Regions from separate parts of the Saccharopolyspora sp. ID03-671 genome, predicted to be linked through region 1. Evidence: riboswitches for the same ligand, from Rfam matches in the RefSeq annotation. Region 1 holds a riboswitch; the other holds the start of a gene.
What was found. A riboswitch is a leader RNA that binds a small molecule or an ion and turns the genes downstream of it on or off. The one in region 1 is predicted to bind thiamine pyrophosphate.

Region 1 (5,496 bases):
CCTCGCGGCCCGCGATGAACAGGCGTCCGGATCGGTCGAATCGTCCCAGGTCGCCGGTGGACATGAGGCCGTCGCGGCGTTCCCGGCTGTTGCCGTTGGTGTAGCCGTCGAACAGCATGTCGTTGCCTGCGAAGATCCGCCCGGTCTCGCCTCGGCGGACCGGTTCGCCGTTGTCGTCGAGGATGCGCACCTGCGTGCCGCGCGGCGGCCGCCCGGCCGAGCTCGGGGCGGCGCGCAGGTCGGCGGGCGTGGCGATGCTGACCCACGAGACCTCGGTGGAACCGTAGAGGTTGTAGAGCACCGGGCCGAAGGCGCGCTGGAATCGGGTGGCCAGGTCACCGGGCAGCGCGGAACCGCTGGCGGCGACGATGCGCAGCGACGAGGTGTCGAACCGCTCGCGCTCCTCGGCGGGCAGGTCGAGGATCCGCTGCAGCATCACCGGGACGCCGAACATGGCGCTGACCCGGTGCCGCTGCACGGTCCGCAGCGTGTCGACGGCGTCGAACTTGCGGCGCAGCACCAGCGTCGCGCCGAGCACGGCGGAGAGCTGGAACCCGGCGATCGCCCAGGTGTGGAACAGGGGAGCGCTGAGCAGGACGCGCTCGCCGGCGCGCAGCGGGATGCGGGAGAACACCGCGCCCGCGGGGTTGAGGCTCGGCGGGTCGGGCCGGCGAGCGCCCTTGGGCGTCCCGGTGGTGCCGGAGGTGAGCACGATCAGCCGCGAGTGCCGCGGCGGCCGCGGGAGCTTGGTGGCGGGCTCCGTGGCGATGAGGTGGTCGAGCGTGTGGTGCTCGGTGGGCCCGTCGGCCCACCCGAGGACGACGTCGAGGTCGCTGGGCAGGTCCTGGAGGTGTCCGGCGAACTCCTCGTCGAGGACGAGCAGGCTGACGTTCTGCTCGGCGAGCACGTCGGCGAGCTGGCGGGTGCTGAGCCCGACGTTGAGCAGCACGACGTCGACGCCGAGCTTGGCGGCGGCCACGATGACCTCGACGGGCCCGTGGTGGTTGCGGGTGAGCACGCCGACGCGGGTCCTGGCGGGCACCCGGTCGCGCAGCGCGGCGGCCAGCCGGGTGGTGCGGGTGGCGAGCTCGGCGTAGCTGAGCGCTCCGCGCTCGTCGATCACGGCCGGTCGGTCCGGGTGGCGCGCGGCGCCGACGGCGAAGCCGAGCGGCAGGGTGATGCCCCAACGGCGGTAGGCCAGGGCGATGCGGACCAGCCTGTCGGGCCGCATCGGTCGCACCACACCCTGCTTGACCAGCACGAACAAGGTGTGCAGGGCCGGTGCGGCGTGGTTGGTCAGAAAGCTCGGCAGTCGCCGCAGAAAGCTCACTCGGTCACCCCTCGTCCGCGAAACCTACTCGGGAGTAGATTGTGCCGTGAGTAATCCTCCCGGCCAAGCCCTCCGTGTCGAGTATCCCGATTCCGCGGTCGCGACGTAGGCGGCGCGGCGGGTGAGGGGGGAGCCTCTCCCGCCGCGCCGACCCCCAGTGATCCGGGTCGGGGCCTACTCGGTCCCCGCCGCGGTGACGACCGCGTCGCGCAGGGCCGCGCGCAGACGGCCGACCTCCAGCGGTGAGAGCACCGCCGTCTCCCCGGGCGGTGACACGATCACGACCCGGCCGTGGTTGACGAACACCGACATGTCCTGTCGCCGTCCGGCGACGTCGCGGCAGCTGATGTGCCACTCCTGGTTGGGCCCCACAGTCCCAGCCTCCCTGTGCCGATCCGCCAGATGCGGTGAAGCGGCGCGCTGCGCGCTTCCGGTGTAGGGACGCGCCGGCCCGACGTGCATGACGGCACTGCGGCGAAATCACCTGAAAACGCTGTGAGCCATGTCCGGACCTGCGGTTCCCCGGTCGCGACCCCGGACACGACTCAGGGGCGATCCCACAACGGGAATCGCCCCTGAGCCGGTGCTGTTAGCCGGATACACCCGTCCGGTGTCAGATTTGGTCAGACCGGGCGAACCTTCAGCCCGGCTTCCTCGGCGGAGAGCACGACCGCGCCTTCGAAGTCGGCGATCGGCAGCTCGTCGCGCACCAGGCGGTGCGGTGCGTCGGAGGCCTGGACGCGGATCGTGCCGGTGGTGACCGCCTGCTCGGCCAGGTCCTGGCCGCCGAACTGCACGCTCAGCGCGTCGCCGGAGACCGTCGCGGTCAGCCAGCCGCCCTCGATGACCTGCTCGGAGCCGTCGAAGGACACGGTCAGCCGACCCTCGGCCGGGTTGTCGCCGCGGACCGCGACGTGCGAGAGCGCGACGTCCCGCTTGCCGGACTCCTCGCCGGCCAGCGCGATGACATCCCTGGTGGCCTCCTCGCCCGGCTCGGTGCCGGGCTTGGGGGTCAGCACCGGGGCGCGCAGCTGCGCGGCCAGCCGGTAGGGCTGCCACGAGCCGGCGCCGATCAGGTTGACCACCGCGCTGACCGCCACGTCGGTCAGCAGCCGGTCACTGCCCGGGGCGGGCGTGACCTCGATCGCCGGCACGTCGCGCCGGGACAGCAGTTCGCGCAGCGCTTTGGCGCGCTGACGGCTGTTGCGGTCGAATCCGCGGGTGATCGCCACCGTCCCCGATCCGGCGGCCGCGACGGCGGCCTCGGTCAGGTCCGCTAGCGGCGCCCAGATCTGCGCCGGGTCCTGAGCAGGACGCTGCCGGCGCGAGCGGGCGAAGCCTGGGGCATCGGTCGTGGTTTCCATCGCCCTCCACTTTAGTCTTCGACGAAGGGTGACCTTGCCTTCCGGTGGGGGCTTTCACGGTGTGAAATCGATCGCGATCGCACTGCTCCATCGGGGTGGCTTTTCCTGCGGGTGGGCTCATCCGCTGCGGCATTCGCCGCATCCTGACCGCTCGGCGAGGCGGGGGGCCGCGAGATGACCGAGTTGCACCTGCCGGGCGCGCGGCCCGGCCCGGACCGGTGGGTGGTCGTGCGGTGGCTGGTGCCGGACGGCAGCCGGGTGCGGGCGGGTCAGCCGCTGGCCGAGCTGCGTCCGGCCGACTCCGACGGCCCCGGGATCAGGGTGCGGGCGCTGGCCACCGGCACGGCGTGGCACCAGGTGCGGGCGGGCGAGGTGCTCAGCGTCGGCCAGGTGCTCGGGTTGATCGACTGAACCGCGCGGGGCCGGGGCTTGCCCTCGGTTGTTAGGTTGGTGCCAGTGACGCGGGGTGCCCCGGCCAGGGGCTGAGAACAGACCCGTTGAACCTGACCTAGCTCGTACTAGCGGAGGGACGTCATGGCCCCCAACGTGCTGACCATCGCCGGGACCGATCCGAGCGGCGGTGCCGGTATCCAGGCCGACCTCAAGGCCTTCTCCGCCAACGGCGCCTACGGCATGTCGGTGATCACCGCGCTGGTCGCGCAGACCACGACCGGGGTGAGCCGGGTGCAGGAGGTGCCGCCGGACTTCATCACCGACCAGCTGGTGACGCTGCTCGACGACGTCCGGGTGGACGCGGTCAAGATCGGCATGCTGGCCAACGCCGAGGTCATCCGCGCCGTCGCGGCCGTGCTGGAGCGCTACGCGCCGCGGTTCGTGGTGCTCGACCCGGTCATGGTCGCCAAGAGCGGCGACCGGCTGCTGGCGCCGGAGGCCGTCGGCGCGCTGCGCGACGTGCTGCTGCCGCGGGTGGACCTGATCACGCCGAACCTGCCGGAAGCGGCCGACCTGCTCGGCGAGTCCGAGATCGGCAGCCCCGACGAGATGCCGGCGCAGGCCGAGCGGCTGGCGGGCCTGGGCGCCAAGCAGGTGCTGCTCAAGGGCGGTCACCTGGACGGGGAGACCAGCGTCGACCTGCTCCACGGCGACGGGCTGGCCGAGTTCCTCAGCAGCGAGCGGGTGGCCACCACCAACGATCACGGCACCGGCTGCACGCTCTCGGCGGCGATCGCGGCGCTGCGCCCGCAGCGCGCGGATTGGCTGGAGGCCGTTCGCGAGGCCAAGCAGTACCTCACCGACGCGCTGCGCGCCTCGGAGCGCCTCGACGTGGGCCGCGGTCACGGTCCGGTGCACCACTTCCACCGCTGGTGGTGACAGTTTTAGCCATAATTGACCGGACATTTCGGACTTCGATCATGGACAGTTCTGGCTAGAACTGTCCGACTCCCGGACCCACCGATCTCTGCGAGGGTTTTCATGAGCACCTTGCCCGCACCGCCTGCCGGGGGTTTCTGCGCTGAGGCGTGGGACCGGACCGCCGGACTCCAGAAGGCGATCGAGGAGCACCCGTTCAACGTCGCGCTCGCCGACGGCAGCCTGCAGCGGGACGTCTTCGCCTTCTACATCGTCCAGGACGCCCGCTACCTGGTCGGCTTCGCGCAGGCGCTGTCGGCCGCGGCGGCCCGTGCCGACGACGCCGCGGACGCGGCGTTCCTGGCCGGTGCCGCGCAGGGCGCGCTGATCGAGGAGCGCCGGCTGCACGCCGGCTACGTCGCCGAGTTCGGGCTGACCGACGAGGAGATCGCCGGGATCGACACCTCGCCGACGTGCCTGGGCTACACGTCCTACCTGCGGGCCTGCGCGCTGACCGAGTCCTACCCGGTGCTGCTGGCGGCGATCCTGCCGTGCTTCTGGGTCTACCAGCACGTCGGCAGCACGATCCTCGACGCGACCGGCGCCATCGACGGTCACCCGTACAAGGCGTGGATCACCACCTACGCCGACGACGAGTTCGCCGAGGCGGTGCTGTCCGCGCGCGAGCTCACCGACAAGGTCGCGGCGCGCGCCGACGAGGCGACGCGGGAGCAGATGTTCGCCGCGTTCGCCCGCGCGACCGAGTACGAGTGGCTGTTCTGGAACAGCGCGTGGATCAAGGAGACCTGGCCGACCGCGAAATTCCTTGCCTGACAAGGAATTCGCATCTCAGTTACGCTGACGGCGGCTCATCGCGAGCGGTGGGCCGTCACCCTCTTCGGATAACACCAAAGCGTGATTCATGTTGTGATGCAGGTCACGATCTTGTGGTGTTAACGAAGCGCCCAGCACAGCGACATCCAGGGCGAAACCCCTGCTCGAGCTGGGCATTCAGGGGGCGGTCGTTCTTCAGGCGTGGATGGAGTCCCGGGGCAGTGAGTTCTCTTCTGATCGTGTTCATCGGCATGTCGGTCCCGATCCTGGCCGCCGCGCCGTTCTACATCGCCGACCGCCGGAACCAGACCGAATCCGACGAGCCCGAGAAGGCCGAGCTCGGGCCCGAGATCACCGAGGCGCCCCGGATCTGGCCGGATCCCGAGGAAGGTCCGGCGTGCGAGATCCCGGAGGCCCGCACGCCGGAGGACGCGCCCGTCCACGCGGCTCACGCCGAGCCGGACCGGGTCGCTCAGCCGTAGATGGTCCTGGCCAGCGCCGACTTGCGCTGCTGCAGCTCGCGCAGCGCGGCGGTGCTGAACCCGCCCCCGCTCGGACTCGCCGGGATCTCCAGGCCCTCGCTCAGCTGCCAGCCCGAACCGCGCTCGATCAGCGACCGGTGCTTGTTGGTGTAGTAGCCGGAGTTGATCGACACCG
Region 2 (5,496 bases), 770 kb from region 1:
CGGCCGCCTCCGGTGACCGGGTCCTGCTGATCACCGACGTCGAGGCGCTGCTGCCCGAGTCCGACCCGCCGCCGCTGGCCACCGTCGCGCTCGACGCGCTGCGCGACGCACTCGGCCGCGACCGGCTCGCAGTGGTCGTCACCAGCGCGAACCCGCAGTCGGTCGATCCGCGGCTGCGCGAGCCCGGCCTGGTCGATCGCGAGCTGACCGTCGGGCTGCCCGACGACACCACCCGCGCCGACCTGCTGGGCGTGCTGCTGCGCGGCACCCCGCTCGACGAGGACGTGCGGCTCGACGACATCGCCGGTCGCACACCGGGTTTCGTCGTCGCCGACCTGCTGGCGCTGTGCCGGGAGGCCGCGCTGGGCGCCGCGCTGCGGTATTCCGACGACCCCGCCGACCCGCGCCTGAGCCACCAGGACCTGCTCGACGCGCTGTCCTCGGTCCGGCCGATCTCGATGTCCACTTCGGACAACCTGCAGACCGGTGGGCTCACCCTCGACGACGTCGGCGACATGACCGAGGTCAAGCAGGCCCTCACCGAGACGGTGCTGTGGCCGCTGCAGTACCCGGACTCGTTCACCCGGCTGGGAGTCGAGCCGCCGCGCGGCGTGCTGCTCTACGGCCCGCCGGGCTGCGGCAAGACCCACCTGGTGCGGGCGCTCGCGGGCAGCGGCAGGCTCAACGTGCTCGCGGTCAAGGGCGCGGAGCTGATGGACAAGTGGGTCGGCGAGTCCGAGCGCGCCGTGCGGGAGCTGTTCCTGCGCGCCCGGGGCGCCGCGCCCGCGCTGGTGTTCCTCGACGAGGTGGACGCGCTGGCCCCGCGACGCGGCCAGTCGTCGGACTCCGGCGTCGCCGACCGCGTGGTCGCGGCCCTGCTCACCGAGCTCGACGGCGTCGAGCCGATGCGCGACGTGGTGGTGCTGGCGGCCACCAACCGGCCGGAGCTGATCGACCCCGCCCTGCTGCGCCCGGGTCGGCTGGAGCGCCTCGTCTACGTCCCGCCGCCGGACGCCGACGCCCGCGAAGCGATCCTCGCGGCGGCGGCGAAGAACACGCCGCTCGCCGACGACGTCGACCTCGCGGACCTGGCCGCCGCGCTCGACGGCTACTCGGCGGCCGACTGCACGGCCCTGATCCGCGAAGCGGCGCTCACGGCGATGCGCGAATCCCTCACGGCGGCCGAGGTCACGGCGAGCCACCTGCGCACGGCGCGCGGGGCGGTCCGCCCGTCCCTGGACCCGGCCCAGCTCGAAGCCCTCGCCTCCTACGCCGACGACCAGCGAGGATGACCGGCCGGTCAAGCACCGAAGGTGCCGCACCGCCAAGCGAGGAGACCGCGGGTCATTTCCCGGTGGAAGGGCCCTTGTAGTCGTTGGTGATGATGGCGATCAGACCGGGGGTGGCGTCCTGTATCCCGTCGAAGCGGGCGTCGGCGCGGGCGCCGATGCGGGCGGCGAGCTCCTCGGCCTGCCGCTCCTCGTCGGTGCCGGGCCGGAAGTAGACCGTGGTGGTCGGGATCTTCCCCGCCGCGTAGTTGCCGACCTCGGGCACGTCGTAGCCGGCCTTGCGGAGGTCCTCGGCGGCGCGGTGCGCGAGACCGGAGATCGTCGAGTTGTTGTAGACCCGGACGATGATCTGCTCGCTGCCCTTGCCGGACCCGACCGGGACGTCCTGCGCCTGCCCGGATCCCGTCGACTGACCCGAACCCGTCGACTGGCCGGAGCCCGGTGCCTGGCCCGAGCCCGGCTGCGTGGCCTGCGGCGGCTCGGTCACCGGCGGGGGCGCGACCGGCGGCGGCTGGACGGGCGGGGTGACGGTGGACGGCGCGGGTTTCAGCGGCGGCTGCACCTGCGAGGAGGGTTCCGGCGGGAGGGGTTGGGCGGTGTCCGAGGACTCGCCCGACATCAGGGTCACGGTCCCGAACACGGCGGCGAGCACGCCGACTCCGATCAGACCCAGGCCGATCAGCTTGGCCCCGCCGGGCCCGCCGGACGGTTCCCCAACACTCATCAGTGCAACTCGATTCCCAGTCGTTGAGCGGCCCTGGCGCGCTGCCGCGCCGCCCGTGCCTTGCGCAGTCTCTTGATCAGCATAGGGTCCGCGCGGAACGCCGCGGGAGAATCCAGCAGCGTGTTGAGAAGTTGGTAGTAGCGCGACGCGGACATGTCGAACAGCTCGCGGATCGCGACGTCCTTCTTGCCCGAGCGCTTCCACCACTGCGCTTCGAAGGCGAGGATCCCGCGCTCCCGGTCGGTCAGCTCGCGATCGGTCAGCTCCCGATCGGCTGGTTCCCGTTCCGCGGGAACGGGTTCCGGCTCGACGATCCGCTCGATGGGCTGGGTGATCGGTTCCGCCACCTGCAGCCGCCGACGCGCCGGAGCCTGCTGCCCGTGCGTCCGCGCGAGCTGCTCGCACTGACGGGCGATCTCCTTCGCGGTCAGCATCTGGGCGGCGTCCATCCGGCTCCTCGCCTCGCGATCGGTCGCGGAGAATCACACGGCTGTCATTCCCGCACCAATTGAACCATGCCGTGATCCGGACGGGGAGCCGATCACACACCGGTTTCACGCGCAAGAGCGGCCCGGGTGCCTCACCTGCGCAACCGATAGGGTCCGCGCATGGCTGTTCACCCCATCCGCGTCTACGGCGACCCCGTGCTGCACCACCCGACCCGCCGCGTGGAGAACTTCGACGAGGAGTTGCGCACGCTCGTCGAGGACATGTTCGAGACGATGGCGGCGGCGAACGGGGTCGGGCTGGCTGCCAACCAGATCGGCGTCGACCTGCGGTTGTTCGTCTACGACTGCCCCGACGACGAGGGCGTGCAGCACCGCGGCCTGGTGGTGAACCCCGAGCTGACGACCTCGGAGATCCCGGAGACGATGCCGGACCCGGACGAGGACTGGGAGGGCTGCCTGTCGGTTCCCGGCGAGTCCTACCCGACGGGCCGGGCGAGCTGGGCGAAGGTCACCGGGTCCGATGTGGACGGTGAGCCGGTCGAGGTCGAGGGCACCGGTTTCTTCGCGCGCTGCCTGCAGCACGAGACCGATCACCTCGACGGCTACGTCTACCTGGACCGGCTCACCGGCAGGCACGCCCGCGCCGCCAAGAAGATGATCAAGCGCAACGAGTGGGGCGTTCCCGGGCTCAGCTGGGACCCGGCCGAGATGGGCGACCCGTTCGCCGACGACTGATCCGGATGGCTGAGCCTCCGGATCCGACTGTTGTCTCCGGGGGCTCCTGGCCGTAGCCTCGGGCACTGCACAAATCAATCCGCGGGAGCTCGCACCGAAAGCGGGCTGAGAGGGTGGCTGGAGCAACTCCGGGGCCGCCGACCGCAGAACCTGACCGGGTAATGCCGGCGTAGGGAGTGAACGGCAGTGGCCGACGTGTATCCGAACGCATCCGGAATCACCACGGGACCCATCGAGGGATCCCGAAAGGTCTTCAGCAGCACCGAATCCGGGCTGCGCGTGCCGTTCCGCCGCATCGAGCTGACCAACGGTGAGCACCTCGACGTCTACGACACGTCGGGGCCGTACACCGATGACACCGCCACCGTGGACGTCCACAGTGGTCTGGCTCCGACGCGCGCGGGATGGCGGGACGGACGGGAGCACAACACCCAGCTGGGCTGGGCGAAGGCGGGCGCGATCACCCGCGAGATGGAGTACATCGCGCACCGCGAGGGCGTCTCGGCGGAGTTCGTCCGCGACGAGGTCGCCTCGGGCCGCGCGGTGATCCCGGCGAACCGGTGCCACCCGGAGAGCGAGCCGATGATCATCGGCAAGAACTTCCTGGTCAAGGTCAACGCCAACATCGGCAACTCCGCCGTCACCTCCTCGGTCGAGGAGGAGGTGGAGAAGATGGTGTGGGCGACCCGCTGGGGCGCCGACACCGTGATGGACCTGTCCACCGGCAAGCGCATCCACGAGACCCGCGAGCGCATCCTGCGCAACTCGCCGGTGCCGATCGGGACCGTGCCGATCTACCAGGCGCTGGAGAAGGTCAACGGCGACCCGGCCTCGCTGACCTGGGAGATCTACCGGGACACCGTGATCGAGCAGTGCGAGCAGGGCGTGGACTACATGACCGTGCACGCCGGGGTGCTGCTGCGCTACGTGCCGCTGACCGCCCAGCGCGTCACCGGCATCGTCTCCCGCGGCGGGTCGATCATGGCCGCCTGGTGCCTGGCGCACCACCAGGAGAGCTTCCTCTACACGCACTACAGCGAGCTGTGCGAGATCCTGCGCGCCTACGACGTGACGTTCTCGCTGGGTGACGGCCTGCGGCCGGGTTCGATCGCCGACGCCAACGACCGCGCCCAGTTCGCCGAGCTGGAGACCCTCGGCGAGCTCACCCACATCGCCCGCGAGCACGACGTGCAGGTGATGATCGAGGGCCCGGGTCACGTGCCGATGCACAAGATCGCGGAGAACGTGCGGCTGGAGGAGGAGCTGTGCGGTGAGGCGCCGTTCTACACGCTCGGCCCGCTGACCACCGACATCGCGCCCGCCTACGACCACATCACCTCCGGGATCGGCGCGGCGATGATCGCCCAGGCCGGTACCGCGATGCTCTGCTACGTCACGCCGAAGGAGCACCTGGGCCTGCCGAACCGCGACGACGTGAAGACCGGCGTGATCACCTACAAGATCGCCGCCCACGCCGCCGACCTGGCCAAGGGGCATCCGCGAGCCCAGGAGCGCGACGACGCGCTGTCGCAGGCCCGCTTCGAGTTCCGCTGGACCGACCAGTTCAACCTGTCGCTGGACCCGGACACGGCCCGCGCCTTCCACGACGAGACGCTGCCCGCCGAACCGGCGAAGACGGCCCACTTCTGCTCGATGTGCGGCCCGAAGTTCTGCTCCATGAAGATCACCCAGGACGTCCGCGCCTACGCCGAGGAGCACGGCCTCACCAGCGTCGAAGCCATCGAAGCGGGCATGGCCGAGAAGTCCGAGGAGTTCACCCGAACCGGAGGCGAGGTCTACTTGCCGATCGCGGCCAACGACTGACCGGTTGCTGGGGCGGCTTCGCAAGCCGCCCCAGCAACCTCAGAACTCGTCCGTGGGGATGGCCAGGCCGAAAGGCTCGGGAAGCTCGATCGGCTTGCCGAAGGAGACCTGCTCACGCTTGCCATAGCTGCCGTCCTGCGGATCGGAGTGCAGGAAGACTGTCGGGCCTTCCTCCGCGAACTCGTCGATCAGGACGTACAGCGGAACCTCTGCGTGCGCGTAGGTCCAGAGCTTCTGCTTGCGATCCACATCCGCATTGCTCTTCGACGTGATCTCCACGACCAGCAGGGCACGTTCCGCGGGAACCGGCTGTGGATCCTCACGCCCGGGTATCTCGGCGCGCGGGACCACGACCACATCCGGGATGAAGAGGCTTCTGCGCAGCGGAACCGCGATGCCGAGCGTTTGAAAGATGCCCAGTTCTCTGGGAAGAGCACCAACCAGTTCGCGATGGACGACGTCAGCGATCATGTTG

Region 2: linked by a shared signal. The riboswitch ahead of thiC (phosphomethylpyrimidine synthase ThiC) and the one ahead of thiD (bifunctional hydroxymethylpyrimidine kinase/phosphomethylpyrimidine kinase) in region 1 are both predicted to bind thiamine pyrophosphate.

Annotation. Positions count from the first base shown of each region.
Region 1 is NZ_CP134054.1:2,619,777-2,625,272, reverse strand. Features, by position in the region: gene REH65_RS11735 (AMP-binding protein) at 1-1,330, opposite strand, end outside; gene REH65_RS11730 (hypothetical protein) at 1,505-1,702, opposite strand; gene REH65_RS11725 (hypothetical protein) at 1,954-2,694, opposite strand; gene REH65_RS11720 (hypothetical protein) at 2,869-3,105, shown strand; TPP riboswitch at 3,147-3,241, shown strand; gene thiD (bifunctional hydroxymethylpyrimidine kinase/phosphomethylpyrimidine kinase) at 3,229-4,026, shown strand; gene tenA (thiaminase II) at 4,129-4,839, shown strand; gene REH65_RS11705 (hypothetical protein) at 5,061-5,321, shown strand; gene REH65_RS11700 (hypothetical protein) at 5,312-5,496, opposite strand, start outside.
Region 2 is NZ_CP134054.1:3,393,070-3,398,565, forward strand. Features, by position in the region: gene REH65_RS15525 (AAA family ATPase) at 1-1,292, shown strand, start outside; gene REH65_RS15530 (LytR C-terminal domain-containing protein) at 1,345-2,013, opposite strand; gene REH65_RS15535 (DUF3263 domain-containing protein) at 2,013-2,276, opposite strand; gene REH65_RS15540 (peptide deformylase) at 2,622-3,197, shown strand; TPP riboswitch at 3,269-3,391, shown strand; gene thiC (phosphomethylpyrimidine synthase ThiC) at 3,384-5,021, shown strand; gene REH65_RS15550 (Uma2 family endonuclease) at 5,061-5,496, opposite strand, start outside.